Regions from separate parts of the Streptomyces sp. NPDC046831 genome, predicted to be linked through region 2. Evidence: riboswitches for the same ligand, from Rfam matches in the RefSeq annotation. Region 2 holds a riboswitch; the other holds the start of a gene.

Region 1 (6,552 bases), on a different contig from region 2:
CTCATGACCGACATCGACGGCACGGCGACCGGCGTGCTCCCCGAAGGCGCCCGGGACGAGGGCCTGGACGCCCGGCTCGTGGTCGACCGCGGCTCCTTCCGCCTGGACGTCGCCCTCACCGCCGCACCCGGCGACGTCGTCGCGCTGCTCGGGCCGAACGGCGCGGGCAAGACCACCGCCCTGCGCGCCCTCGCCGGCCTGCTGCCGCTGACCGGTGGTCACCTGCGCCTCGACGGCGTCGCGCTGGACCGCACCCCGCCCGAGGAGCGCCCGGTCGGCGTCGTCTTCCAGGACTACCTGCTCTTCCCCCACCTGTCCGCCCTGGACAACGTGGCCTTCGGGCCGCGCTGCCACGGCGCCGGCAGGAGGGAGGCCCGCGCCCTGGCCGCCGCGTGGCTGGAGCGCATGGGCCTCGCCGACCACGCGGACGCCAGGCCGCGCCGGCTGTCCGGCGGCCAGGCCCAGCGCGTCGCCCTCGCGCGCGCCCTGGCCACCGGCCCCCGGCTGCTGCTCCTCGACGAGCCGCTCGCGGCCCTGGACGCCCGCACCCGTCTGGAGGTCCGGGCCCGGCTCCGCCGCCATCTGGCCGAGTTCGAGGCGGTCGCGGTCCTGGTCACGCACGACCCGCTGGACGCGATGGTGCTGGCCGACCGGCTGGTCGTCGTCGAGCACGGACGCGTCGTCCAGGAGGGCACCCCGTCCGCCATCGCCCGCCGGCCCCGGACGGACTACATCGCCCGGCTCGTCGGGCTGAACCTCTACCGGGGGCGGGCCGAGGGGCACACCGTCCGGCTGGAGGCCGGTCCCGCCGTCACCACCACCGAGGACCTCGCCGGGGCGGTGTTCGTCGCCTTCCCACCGGGTGCAGTCACCCTGCACCGGGACCGGCCCACCGGTTCCAGCGCGCGCAACCTGTGGGCCTGCGAGGTCGCCGGACTGGAGACCCACGGCGACCAGATCCGCGCCGACCTCACCGGCGAGCTGCGGCTCGCCGCCGACCTCACCGCCGTGGCCGCCGCCGAGCTCGGCCTGCACCCCGGCGCCCGGGTCTGGGCGACGGTCAAGGCGACCCAGACCCACGCCTATCCCGCCTGAGGAGTGCCGGCCGGCCGAGGCGGCACCCGGAGCGGACCGGCGGACGACGGCGACCGCGCGGCGAGCGGCCGGCCGAGACGCCACCGAGCGGCGAGCAGCTGGCCGCCGAGGCCCCGTGGGGGACACGACCAGACGCTGAGCGGCACCGCTGCGGCCCCGTGCCGGACACGACCGCACGCTCAGCGGCACCCCTGCGGCCCCGTGCCGGACACGACCGCACGCTCAGCGGCACCCCTGCGGCCCCGTGCCGGACACGACCGCACGCTCAGCGGCACCGCCGCGGCCCCGTGCCGGACACGACCGCACGCTCAGCGGCACCGCCGCGGCCCCGTGCCGGACACGACCGGACGCTGAGCGGCAGACCGGACGAGCCCCCGCTCGAAACACGACCGGACGCTTGGCGGCACGACGCGGTGAGCCGCCCTCGGGACACACCAGAACTTGGCGGCACGGCCTGGTTGGCCCGCGCAGGGCACAAGCCGGACAGCGCCCTTCGCGGCCCGACCAGCCCCGCCAGGCGGCACCCCGGGACGAAATGCGCGCCCTCGGACACACCAAGGGCTCCGCCCGGCCCCCGGAAGAGGGGCCGGGCGGAGCCCAGGTGCCGTGCTCAGTCCTCGTACGCGTCCAGCGGCGGGCAGGAGCAGACGAGGTTCCGGTCGCCGAAGGCCTGGTCGATGCGGCGCACCGGCGGCCAGTACTTGTCGGCGGCCGTGACGCCGGCCGGGAAGACGGCCTCCGCACGGCTGTAGGCGTGCTTCCACTCGCCGCCGAGGGCGGCCGCCGTGTGCGGGGCGTTGCGCAGCGGGTTGTCGTCGGCGGGCCACTCGCCGGAACCGACCTTCTCGATCTCGGCGTGGATCGCGATCATCGCGTCGCAGAACCGGTCGAGCTCGGCCAGGTCCTCCGACTCGGTCGGCTCGATCATCAGCGTGCCGGCCACCGGGAACGACATCGTCGGCGCGTGGAAGCCGTAGTCGATCAGCCGCTTGGCCACGTCGTCGACGCTGACGCCGGTCGCCTTGGTCAGCGGGCGCAGGTCGATGATGCACTCGTGCGCGACCAGGCCGCCGGGGCCGGTGTAGAGCACCGGGAAGTGCGGCTCCAGGCGCTTGGCGACGTAGTTGGCGGACAGCACGGCCACCTGCGTGGCGCGCTTGAGTCCCTCGCCGCCCATGAGGCGGACGTACGCCCACGAGATCGGCAGGATGCCCGCCGAGCCCCACGGCGCCGCGGAGATCGGGCCGACGCCCGTCTCCGGGCCGGCGGCCGGCTGCAGCGGGTGGTTGGGCAGGTACGGGGCGAGGTGCGCGCGCACACCGACCGGGCCGACACCCGGACCGCCGCCGCCGTGCGGGATGCAGAAGGTCTTGTGCAGGTTGAGGTGCGAGACGTCGCCGCCGAAGTGGCCCGGCTTGGCCAGCCCGACCAGCGCGTTGAGGTTCGCGCCGTCGACGTACACCTGGCCGCCGGCGTCGTGCACGGCCGCGCAGATTTCGGCGACGTGCTCCTCGAAGACACCGTGCGTGGACGGGTAGGTGATCATCAGCACCGCGAGCTCGTCGCGGTACTGCTCGATCTTCGCCCGCAGGTCCTCGACGTCGATCTCGCCGTCGTCGGCGGTCCTGACGACGACGACCTTCATGCCCGCCATCACGGCGCTGGCGGCGTTGGTGCCGTGCGCGGAGGACGGGATGAGGCACACCGTGCGCTGCTCGTCGCCGTTGGCGCGGTGGTAGCCGCGGACGGCGAGCAGACCGGCCAGCTCCCCCTGCGAACCGGCGTTCGGCTGGAGGGAGACCTTGTCGTAGCCGGTGACCTCGGCGAGACGCTCCTCCAGCTCGTGGATGAGCGTGAGGTAGCCCTCGGCCTGCTCGGCCGGCGCGAAGGGGTGCAGCTGCCCGAACTCGGGCCAGGTGACCGGCTCCATCTCGGTGGTCGCGTTGAGCTTCATGGTGCACGAGCCCAGCGGGATCATGCCGCGGTCGAGCGCGTAGTCACGGTCGGCGAGCCGGCGCAGGTACCGAAGCATCGCCGTCTCGGAGCGGTACTGGTGGAAGACCGGGTGGGTCAGGTAGTCGTCCGTGCGCAGCAGGCCGTCCGGAAGGGTGTCCGCGGCCGCCTCGTCCAGCGCCTCGACGTCGCCCTGGACGCCGAAGGCGCCCCAGACGACGGCCAGCTGGGCCCGCGTGGTCGTCTCGTCGCAGGCGACCGACACGTGGTCGGCGTCGACGAGGCGCAGGTTGACGCCGTGGTCGCGGGCCGCGGCGACGATCTCGGCGGCACGGCCCTCGGCCCTGACCGTCACGGTGTCGAAGTACGCGCCGTGCACGACCTCGGCCCCGCCCGCCTGCAGACCCGCGGCGAGGAGCGTGGCGTAGCGGTGGGTGCGCCGGGCGATGGTCCGCAGGCCCTCGGGGCCGTGGTACACCGCGTACATGCCGGCCATCACGGCGAGCAGCACCTGGGCGGTGCAGATGTTGCTGGTCGCCTTCTCGCGGCGGATGTGCTGCTCGCGGGTCTGCAGCGCGAGACGGTAGGCCTTGTGCCCGTCGGCGTCGACGGAGACGCCGACGAGGCGGCCGGGCAGGCTGCGCGCGAAGTTCTCGCGCACCGCCATGTAGCCGGCGTGCGGCCCGCCGAAGCCCATCGGGACACCGAAGCGCTGGGTGGTGCCGACGGCGATGTCGGCGCCGAGCTCGCCGGGGGACTTCAGCAGGGTGAGGGCGAGCAGGTCGGCGGCGACGGTGACGACCGCGCCCAGCTCGTGCGCCTGGTCGATGACCGGCTTCAGGTCGCGCACCGCACCACAGGCGCCGGGGTACTGCAGCAGCACCCCGTTGATGTCACGGCCGGCGATCTCCGTGGGGATGCCCTCGCTCAGGTCGGCGACGACGACGTCCACGCCGGTCGGCTCGGCCCGGGTCCGGATGACGGCGATGGTCTGCGGCAGCGCGTCCGCGTCGACCAGGAACAGGCCCTTCTTGTTCTTGCCCATGCGCCGGGACAGCGCCATGGCCTCGGCGGCCGCGGTGCCCTCGTCGAGCAGCGACGCGCCGGAGGTCGGCAGGCCGGTCAGCTCGGCCACCATCGTCTGGAAGTTGAGCAGCGCCTCGAGGCGGCCCTGGGAGATCTCCGGCTGGTAGGGGGTGTAGGCGGTGTACCAGGCCGGGTTCTCCATGACGTTGCGCAGGATGACGGGCGGGGTGAACGTCCCGTAGTACCCGAGGCCGATCATGGAGCCGAGGACCTGGTTGCGGTCGGCGAGGGAGCGCAGCTCGGCCAGCACCTCGGCCTCGGTGCGCGCGCCCGGCAGGGCGAGCCCGTCGGCGTTCTTGATCACGTCCGGGACCGCCGCGGCGGTGAGCTCGTCCAGCGAGCCGTAGCCGACCTGCGCGAGCATCTTGGCCCGGGCCTCGTGGTCGGGGCCGATGTGGCGCTGCTCGAAGGGCGTACCCTGTTCGAGCTCGGAGAGCGGAATGCGATGGGCGGTCATTGCGGAGGCCTCCTGGTCTGACGCGACCTTCGGGGGCACCACGGCACGGGTGCCCGGACGGCCTCCCCCTCTGTCATCTCGACCTGAGAGCTTCACCGGGTCGCCCGAGGGCTCCGGCTTTCACCGTCGGTGAGGGCGGACGCCGTCGACACCCGCCCTGCTTTCCAGAGTGACCTCGTCCGTGCGGTACGTGGGCCTGAGAGATTCCGGGGAGGATTTGCTCCTTCGGCGCCTCCGGTGTCACCGGAGGACTCTCCCGCACGGGGTCAGCAGCCGCTGCCAGCCTACCAGCGGGCCCGCCGGCCGGGCCCTCGAGTGGCCGCCGTGACGATTGTGCTCTTTCGTAGTGCTTACGGATGAGGTGCGAACCATCGCGACGCTGTGGAGGGCCCGTGCGAACCGAAATCGACCCGCGCAATCTGATCGGACGCAAGGCGTTCGACCGCGACGGCAACAAGATCGGCACCGTGGACGAGGTGTACCTCGACGACGCGACCGGGGTGCCGGAGTGGGCGGCGATACGCACGGGCCTGTTCTCCCGGGACGCCTTCGTGCCCCTGGCGCCCAGCGAACTGGTCGAGGGCACCCTGCGCGTCCCCTTCGACCGCGCCCTGATCAAGGAGGCCCCCGACTTCGGCGTCGGCCGTCACCTCTCCCCCGAGCAGGAACTGCAGCTGTACCACCACTACGGCCTCGACGTCGCCTCCGCTCCCCCGGTCCCCGACCACGAGTTCGGCAAGCTGGCGGGCTCCGAGGAGACCTGAGCGCCGGCTCCGTCCGGCCCCGCGGAGACCCCACCGCCCTCCTCACCCGGTCCCCGCGGCACCAGCGGGAGCGGATCCGCGGGCTCCAGGTCCGGATCGCCGACCCGGAACGTCCGCACCCGCCCCGGTGCGGAGTAGGGCGTCTCGAACCGGACGGTGACACGGCCCAGGCCGCTGCCCTGCACCCAGCCGTGCCCGTGCAGCGCGTGGCGCACGTCGTGTCCCGCGGGCCAGCGCCGCTCACCGGGTTCCGGCTGCTCCTGCGACGGCTCCTGCTCCGCCGGCTCCTCCGCGAGTCCGGCCTCGCGCACCCCGGCCGCCTGGGCGAACAGGTCCTCCTGCGTGTAGTCGGCGAGCCCCGTGACCCCGACGCCGAGCAGCCGCACCCCGCCCGTGGTGTCCACCGAGTCCAGCAACCGGGCGGCCGCCTCCCGGACGACGGCCGGGTCGTCGGTGGGTCCCCGCAGGGTCTCCGACCGGGTCAGCGTGGAGAAGTCGTACCGCCGTACCTTCAGCACGATCGTCCGGCCCGACAGCCCGGCCCCGCGCAGCCGCCGCACGCACCGGTCGGCGAGCCGCTGCACCTGGAGGCCCACCCGGAGGCGGTCGTGGATGTCGACGTCGTAGGTGTCCTCGACCGAGACCGACTTGGCCTCCCGCTCGGCGACCACGGGCCGCTCGTCGTGCGCCAGCGCCATGGCGTACAGCGCGTGCCCGTGCGCCTTCCCCAGCAGCCGGACCAGTTCGTCCTCGCCCGCCTCGGCGATCTCGCCGACCGTGTGGATGCCCGCCCGCCGCAGGTGGTCGCCCGTCGCAGGCCCCACGCCCGGCAGGGTCCGCACCGGCATGGGTTCGAGCAGGGCGCGCTCGGTGCCCGGCTCGATGAGCACCAGGCCGTCCGGCTTGGCCTGCTCGGAGGCGATCTTTGCGAGCATCTTGGATGCGGCGAGACCCACGGACCCCGTCAGTCCCGTGACCGCCCGGATGTCCGCGCGCAGCTTCGTGCCCACCGCCCGCGCGGACTCGGCGTCCCACGCCGCTCCCCCGGCCTCCAGGTCCACGAAGGCCTCGTCCAGGCTCAGCGGCTCCACCAGCGGCGACAGCGCCCGCAGCAGCCCCATCACCTGCTCGCTGATCGCCCGGTAGAAGGCGAAGCGCGGCACCAGGTACGCGGCGTTCGGCGCCAGCCGCCGCGCC
Region 2 (6,552 bases):
GATGCCGGCCGCGCCGTTCGTCGGGGCGGTCACGACCCGGCCGCCGGCCGCGTTCTCCTCGTTCACCGCCATCGCGTACAGCGTGATCCACTCCATGGAGTGCGCCAGCGGGTCGCCCTCGGCCCGCAGCTGGCGTGCGGTGACGGCCGCGCGGCGGCGCACCCGCAGGCCGCCCGGCAGGATGCCCTCGCGGGTCATGCCGCGCTGCACGCAGGCCTGCATGACCCGCCAGATCTCCAGCAGGCCCGCGCGGATCTCCTCCTCGGTGCGCCAGGCGCGCTCGTTCTCCAGCATCAGCGAGGAGATCGACAGGCCGGTCTCCTCGGTCAGGCGCAGCAGCTCGTCGCCCGTGCGGAAGGGGTACTTCAGGACCGTGTCGTCGAGCTTGATCCGGTCCGCGCCGACCGCGTCGTCGTCGACGACGAAGCCGCCGCCCACCGAGTAGTAGGTCTTGCTCAGCAGCTCGGCCCCGGAGGCGTCGTACGCCCACAGGGTCATGCCGTTGGCGTGGTAGGGGAGCGCCTTGCGGCGGTGCAGGACGAGGTCGTCGTCGAAGGAGAAGGGGATCTCGTGCTCGCCGAGCAGGCTGATCCGGCCGGTGGTCCGGATGGTCTCCACCCGCTCGTCGGCGCTCTCCACGTCGACCGTCCGGGGCGAGGCGCCCTCCAGGCCGAGGAGCACCGCCTTCGGCGTGCCGTGGCCGTGCCCGGTCGCGCCGAGCGAGCCGTAGAGCTCCGCGCGCAGCGACGCGACGGAGGGGAGCCGGTCCTCGTTGCGCAGCCGGCGGGCGAACATGCGCGCCGCGCGCATCGGGCCGACCGTGTGGGAGCTGGACGGGCCGATGCCGATCGAGAACAGGTCGAACACCGAGATGGCCACGGTGACTCCTCAGGGCGGGGATGGTGCGGGGTGGGCACCGCGTACGGGTGTGCGGGACGTGCGGCGGCGGCACCGCGGCGCGGGGTGGGCGCCGGGTGCCGGCGGGCGCGCGAGGGGCACCGCGCCCACGGTCCAGTGTGCGCGGTGCCCGGCGAACGGGTCCTACCGGTTCAGACCCGGGTAGAGCGGGTGCTTGTCGGCCAGCGCCTTCACCCGCGCCTTGAGCGCCTCGGCGTCGTAGGACGGCTTGAGGGTCTCGGCGATCACGTCCGCGACCTCGGCGAAGTCCTCGGCGGTGAAGCCGCGGGTCGCCAGGGCGGGCGTGCCGATGCGCAGGCCGGACGTGACCATCGGCGGCCGCGGGTCGTTCGGGACGGCGTTGCGGTTGACCGTGATGCCGACCTCGTGGAGGCGGTCCTCGGCCTGCTGTCCGTCCAGCTCGGAGTCGCGCAGGTCGACCAGGAGCAGGTGGACGTCCGTACCGCCGGACAGGACGTTCACCCCGGCCTCGCGGGCGTCCGGCGCGGTGAGCCGCTCGGCGAGGATCCTCGCGCCCTCGACCGTCCGGCGCTGGCGCTCCTTGAACTCGTCCGAGGCGGCGACCTTGAAGGACACCGCCTTGGCCGCGATGACGTGCTCCAGCGGACCGCCCTGGAAGCCCGGGAAGACCGAGGAGTTCAGCTTCTTGGTGAAGTCCTTCCTCGCCAGGATGATGCCGCCGCGCGGGCCGCCCAGCGTCTTGTGGGTGGTGGAGGTGACCACGTCCGCGTACGGCACCGGGTTCGGGTGCAGACCGGCGGCGACCAGGCCCGCGAAGTGGGCCATGTCGACCCACAGGTGGGCGCCGGTCTCGTCGGCGATGCGGCGGAAGGCGGCGAAGTCCAGCTGCCGCGGGTACGCGGACCAGCCGGCGATGATGACCTTGGGGCGGTGCTCCTTGGCCAGCCGCTCGACTTCGGCCATGTCGACCAGGCCGTCGTCGCCCACGTGGTAGGCGACCACGTCGAACTGCTTGCCGGAGAAGTTCAGCCGCATCCCGTGGGTCAGGTGGCCGCCGTGCGCCAGGTCCAGGCCGAGGATGGTGTCGCCGGGCTGGGCCAGCGCGAAGAGCGCGGCCTGGTTGGCGGAGGCGCCGGAGTGCGGCTGCACGTTGGCGTACTCCGCGCCGAACAGCTCCTTGACCCGGTCGATCGCGATCTGCTCGGTGACGTCGACGTGCTCGCAGCCGCCGTAGTAGCGGCGGCCGGGGTAGCCCTCGGCGTACTTGTTGGTCAGGACGGAGCCCTGGGCCTCCATGACCGCGACGGGAGCGAAGTTCTCCGAGGCGATCATCTCCAGCGTGGACTGCTGGCGGCGCAGCTCGGCGTCGACCGCGGCGGCCACCTCGGGGTCGAGCTCGTGCAGGGGGGTGTTCAGCATCGACATGTCGCTATGTCTTCCTCAGCCGGCGGTGTGGGAGGCGTACTCGTCGGCGGAGAGCAGCTCGGCCGGCTCCTCCGTCACCCGCACCTTGAACAGCCAGCCGCCCTCGAACGGCGCGGAGTTCACCAGCGACGGGTCGTTGACGACGTCCTCGTTGATCTCGGTCACCTCGCCGCTGACCGGGGAGTACAGGTCGGACACCGACTTGGTCGACTCCAGCTCGCCGCAGGTCTCGCCCGCGGCCACCTGGGTGCCGACCTCCGGGAGCTGGGCGTAGACGACGTCGCCGAGCGCGTTGGCCGCGAACTCGGTGATGCCGATCGTCGCGACGCCGTCCTCGGCGGGCGACAGCCACTCGTGCTCCTTGCTGTAACGCAGCTGCTCGGGGTTGCTCATGGCGTGAATTCTCCTGTACGCGGGTCGGTGCTCGTGACGGGGGGAGGGACGAAGGTGCTGGTGAGCGGGGAGAAAGTGCCCGGTGTCACACGTGTGGCCGGGGGCCGCCGGGCGGCCGGGCGCGCGGTGGCGGTCCCCGCCCGCCGGTGCCTACTTCTGGCGCTTGTAGAACGGGAGCGCCACGACCTCGTACGGCTCGTGGCTGCCCCGGATGTCCACGCCGACGCCCGTGGTGCCCGGCGCCGCGTGCGCGGCGTCGACGTAGGCCATGGCGATCGGCTTGCCGAGGGTGGGGGAGGGGGCGCCGGAGGTGACCTCGCCGATCACCTCGCCGCCGGCGACGACGGGGTAGCCGGCCCGCGGGACGCGGCGGCCCTCGGCGACCAGGCCGACCAGCACGCGCGGCGGGTCGTTCTCGGCGCGCTCGGCGGCGGCCAGCAGGGCCTCGCGCCCGACGAAGCTGCCCTCCTTGTCGAACTTCACCACCCGGCCGAGGCCCGCGTCGAACGGGGTCAGCGAGGTCGTCAGCTCGTGCCCGTACAGCGGCATCCCCGCCTCCAGGCGGAGCGTGTCGCGGCAGGACAGCCCGCACGGGACCAGCCCGGCGGGGGCGCCGGCGTCGGTCAGCGCCTGCCAGAGCTTCTCCGCGTCGGCCGGGGCGACGAACAGCTCGAAGCCGTCCTCGCCGGTGTAGCCGGTGCGGGCGATCAGCGCGGGGACGCCGGCGACCGTGCCGGGCAGGCCGGCGTAGTACTTCAGGCCGTCGAGGTCGGCGTCGGTCAGCGACTTCAGGATGCTGGGGGACTGCGGTCCCTGCACGGCGATCAGGGCGTAGGCGTCGCGGTCGTCGCGCACCTCGGCGTCGAAGCCGGCGGCCCGCTCGGTGAGCGCGTCCAGCACCACCTGGGCGTTGGAGGCGTTGGCGACGACCAGGTACTCGCTCTCGCCGAGCCGGTAGACGATCAGGTCGTCGAGGATGCCGCCGTCCTCCTGGCAGATCATGGTGTAGCGGGCGCGGCCGACGCCGACGGAGGCGATGTTGCCGACGAGGGCGTGGTTCAGCAGCGGCGCGGCCTGCGGGCCGGTGACGGTGATCTCGCCCATGTGGGACAGGTCGAACAGGCCCGCCCTGGTCCGGACGGCGAGGTGCTCGTCCCGCTCGGAGCCGTAGCGCAGCGGCATGTCCCAGCCGGCGAAGTCGGTCATCGTGGCGCCGAGGGAGCGGTGCAGCGCGTCGAGCGCGGTACGGCGCTTCTGTGAGGGTTCGGTACTGCTCATCGGTCGGTCTCCAGGCGATGGGGGTCCCCCGCGCGGGCGAAGCCGGCGGAGGCAGGGCGAGGAACGTTCCTCCCCATCTGTCATCGGAACCTGAGAGGTTCGCCATGACCGCCGGTCCGCGGGAGGGAACCGCGGCCGGGTCACGGCTTGCACCTTGGGTGGGGCCGCACCGGCGGCCCGCTTTTCAGATGTGCCTCGCCCGCGCGGTAACGGGGCCTGAGAGATTCAAGGGAGGGACTTGCTCCTTCGGCGCCCCGGCGAAACGGCTGCCGGGGACTCTCCCGCGCGGATTCAAACGGCCGGTATGCAGTTGGCGCGGACATCATTGCACGGCCCGCACGCTCCTGGCAGGACCGCATCTGTAACCGGCTTGTGGCGGTACGCGCACGAAAACGCGAGACACCGGGTATTACCTTCTTTTTACACTGGAGGGGGAGGGGATCTGTGACCACCCCAGGGGAGGCGATCACGGTGAACAGCACCACGGCACGCGCCACGGCTCCGCCACTCGCGCTGCCCGAACGGGCATTCGCCCTGCCGGGGCGCCGGGCGGCCCAGGCCCGCGCGCGGGCCGGCGAGCGCCCCGCGCCCGTCGTCCGCGATCTGCGCCGGCGGGCCGGCCGCAGTCCGCGCGCCCTGCTCTTCGGGCCCCGCGACCTCGTCGTGGTGACCGGCCTGCCCGGCAGCGGCAAGTCGACCCTGATGCGCCGGGCGGTGCGGGGCAGGCGCATCGACTCCCAGGACACCCGCGACCGCTTCGACGACCGGCTCGCGCGGTTCCTGCCGTACGCGGTCTACCGGCCCCTCGTCCGGCTCGCCCACTACACGGGGCTGCGCCGCGCCCTGCGCACCGGCGAGGGGGTCGTGGTGCACGACTGCGGGACGCAGGCCTGGGTGCGCGACTGGCTGGCCCGCGCCGCCCGCCGCCGCGGCGGCACGCTGCACCTGGTGCTGCTCGACGTCCCGCCCGCCGCGGCCCTGGCCGGCCAGCGCGAGCGCGGCCGCGGCGTCTCGCGGTACGCCTTCCTGCGCCACCGCAGGGCCGCCGAGCGCCTGCTGCGCGCCGCCGAACGGGGCCGCCTGCCCGACGGCTGCGGCTCGGCCGTCCTGCTGGACCGGGACGCGGCGGACACGCTGCGGCGCATCGACTTCACCGGATGAGGCGGGCGGACGGCAAGGGGGCGGCGTCCGCCCGCGGGGGTCCCCCGCCCGACGGGTGTGCGGCCGTGCCGGAGCCGGCGCGGGGCCGCCCGGACGGGCGCGGACGCCGCGTGGCCCCGGGGGCGGCGCTCCCGTTCCGCGGTGCGGTCCGCGGGTGCCGTTCCGCGGTGCGGTCCGCGGGGGCCCGTTCCGGCGGTGCGGGCCCGCAGGGGCCGGCGCGGCACCCGTTAGCCTTTTCAGCCACACCCGTGGTTCCCAGCAGGCGGTAGGCAGATGGACTTCCCGGCGGACATCCCCGCTGACTTCCCGGCACAGGCGCACCCCCAGCCGCACGGCGGTTGGCCCGGCAACGAGCTGGAGGAGGTGCTGTCGGCGTCGCTCGGCATCCCCTCGGCCGGCGGGCGCATCATCGAGGTGCTCGGCCGGAGCTTCGTCTGGGTGCCGCTGCCCAACGGCGGCGGACCGCACAGCGGTCCGCTCGACCTGCCCACGCTGGAGATCGAGGGCCAGGCGTACGTGCCGGTCTTCAGCTCCGAGGAGCAGTTCCGGCAGGTCGCCGGCGCCCACATGGCCTGCACCGTCGCGCCCGCCGTGGAGTTCGCGCGCGGGCTGCCGCCGCAGGTCGGCATCGCCCTGAACCCCGAGGGCGTGGTCGGCGTGCCGCTGCCCCCGCCGGCCGTGGCCGAACTGTGCCGGGCGGGGCGGACGTCGCTGGACGGCCCGGTGAGCGGCGGCCGGGTCCGGCTGTTCGAACCGGACTGGCAGGACGACCCGGTGGACTTCCTCGCCGCCGCCTCCGCGGAGTTCGCCGCGACCGGCGTGGTGCTCACCGCCCGCCGCTGCCTCGCCGCCGTCGAGACCGCCGACCCGGTCATGTTCGTCGGCGTGGAACTGTCGCAGTGGGAGGGCGACCTGCGGGCCCGGCCGCTGGAGGCGCTCGGCCGCGCCCTCGGCAGGGTCCCGGTCGCGTGGCCGGTGAACCTGGTCCTCCTCGACGTGGCCCAGGACCCGGTGGGGGAGTGGATGCGCGGGACGGTCCGGCCCTTCTACCAGCAGGGCCGCTGACGGGGCCCCGGCCACGGCGCGGGCGGCGGCCGCGTGCGGCGCGGCCGTTGAGGGCGCCGGCGGCCCGGGCGATCCGCGGTCGCGGGCCGACGGCGGCCTGTCCGGCGCTGCGCGTCGGCTTAAGCTAGTGGCTCCCGGGCGACGTCGCGTGAACGCGGCCTGCCGGGGCACCGGACGCACGGCTCGGTCGGAGTGTTGGTTGTATGAAGGGGCGGTAAAAAGGTGAGCGCTGGCACCGCCGCGGCCGGGCAGGTCGAGCAGATGCTGCGCCAGGTGACGCCCGGGCGGTACGACGCCTACGAGGCACTCCTGCGCGCGCTCGCGACGCCCTCCTCCGGCCAGGTGTGGATG

Evidence for each region. Region 2 has a riboswitch for glycine ahead of gcvT (glycine cleavage system aminomethyltransferase GcvT). Riboswitches for the same ligand answer to the same signal wherever they lie in the genome.
Region 1: another riboswitch for glycine. It lies ahead of gcvP (aminomethyl-transferring glycine dehydrogenase); the one in region 2 lies ahead of gcvT (glycine cleavage system aminomethyltransferase GcvT).

The regions. Positions count from the first base shown of each region.
Region 1 covers NZ_JBEYXZ010000024.1:98,347-104,898, forward strand. The annotation lists gene ABZ920_RS20885 (ABC transporter ATP-binding protein) at 4-1,095, shown strand; gene gcvP (aminomethyl-transferring glycine dehydrogenase) at 1,706-4,591, opposite strand; glycine riboswitch at 4,766-4,860, opposite strand; gene ABZ920_RS20895 (PRC-barrel domain-containing protein) at 4,984-5,355, shown strand; gene ABZ920_RS20900 (DNA polymerase IV) at 5,277-6,552, opposite strand, start outside.
Region 2 covers NZ_JBEYXZ010000036.1:37,810-44,361, reverse strand. The annotation lists gene ABZ920_RS25480 (L-serine ammonia-lyase) at 1-879, opposite strand, end outside; gene glyA (serine hydroxymethyltransferase) at 1,042-2,304, opposite strand; gene gcvH (glycine cleavage system protein GcvH) at 2,320-2,697, opposite strand; gene gcvT (glycine cleavage system aminomethyltransferase GcvT) at 2,848-3,975, opposite strand; glycine riboswitch at 4,170-4,269, opposite strand; gene ABZ920_RS25460 (AAA family ATPase) at 4,447-5,136, shown strand; gene ABZ920_RS25455 (enhanced serine sensitivity protein SseB) at 5,410-6,201, shown strand; gene ABZ920_RS25450 (enhanced serine sensitivity protein SseB C-terminal domain-containing protein) at 6,424-6,552, shown strand, end outside.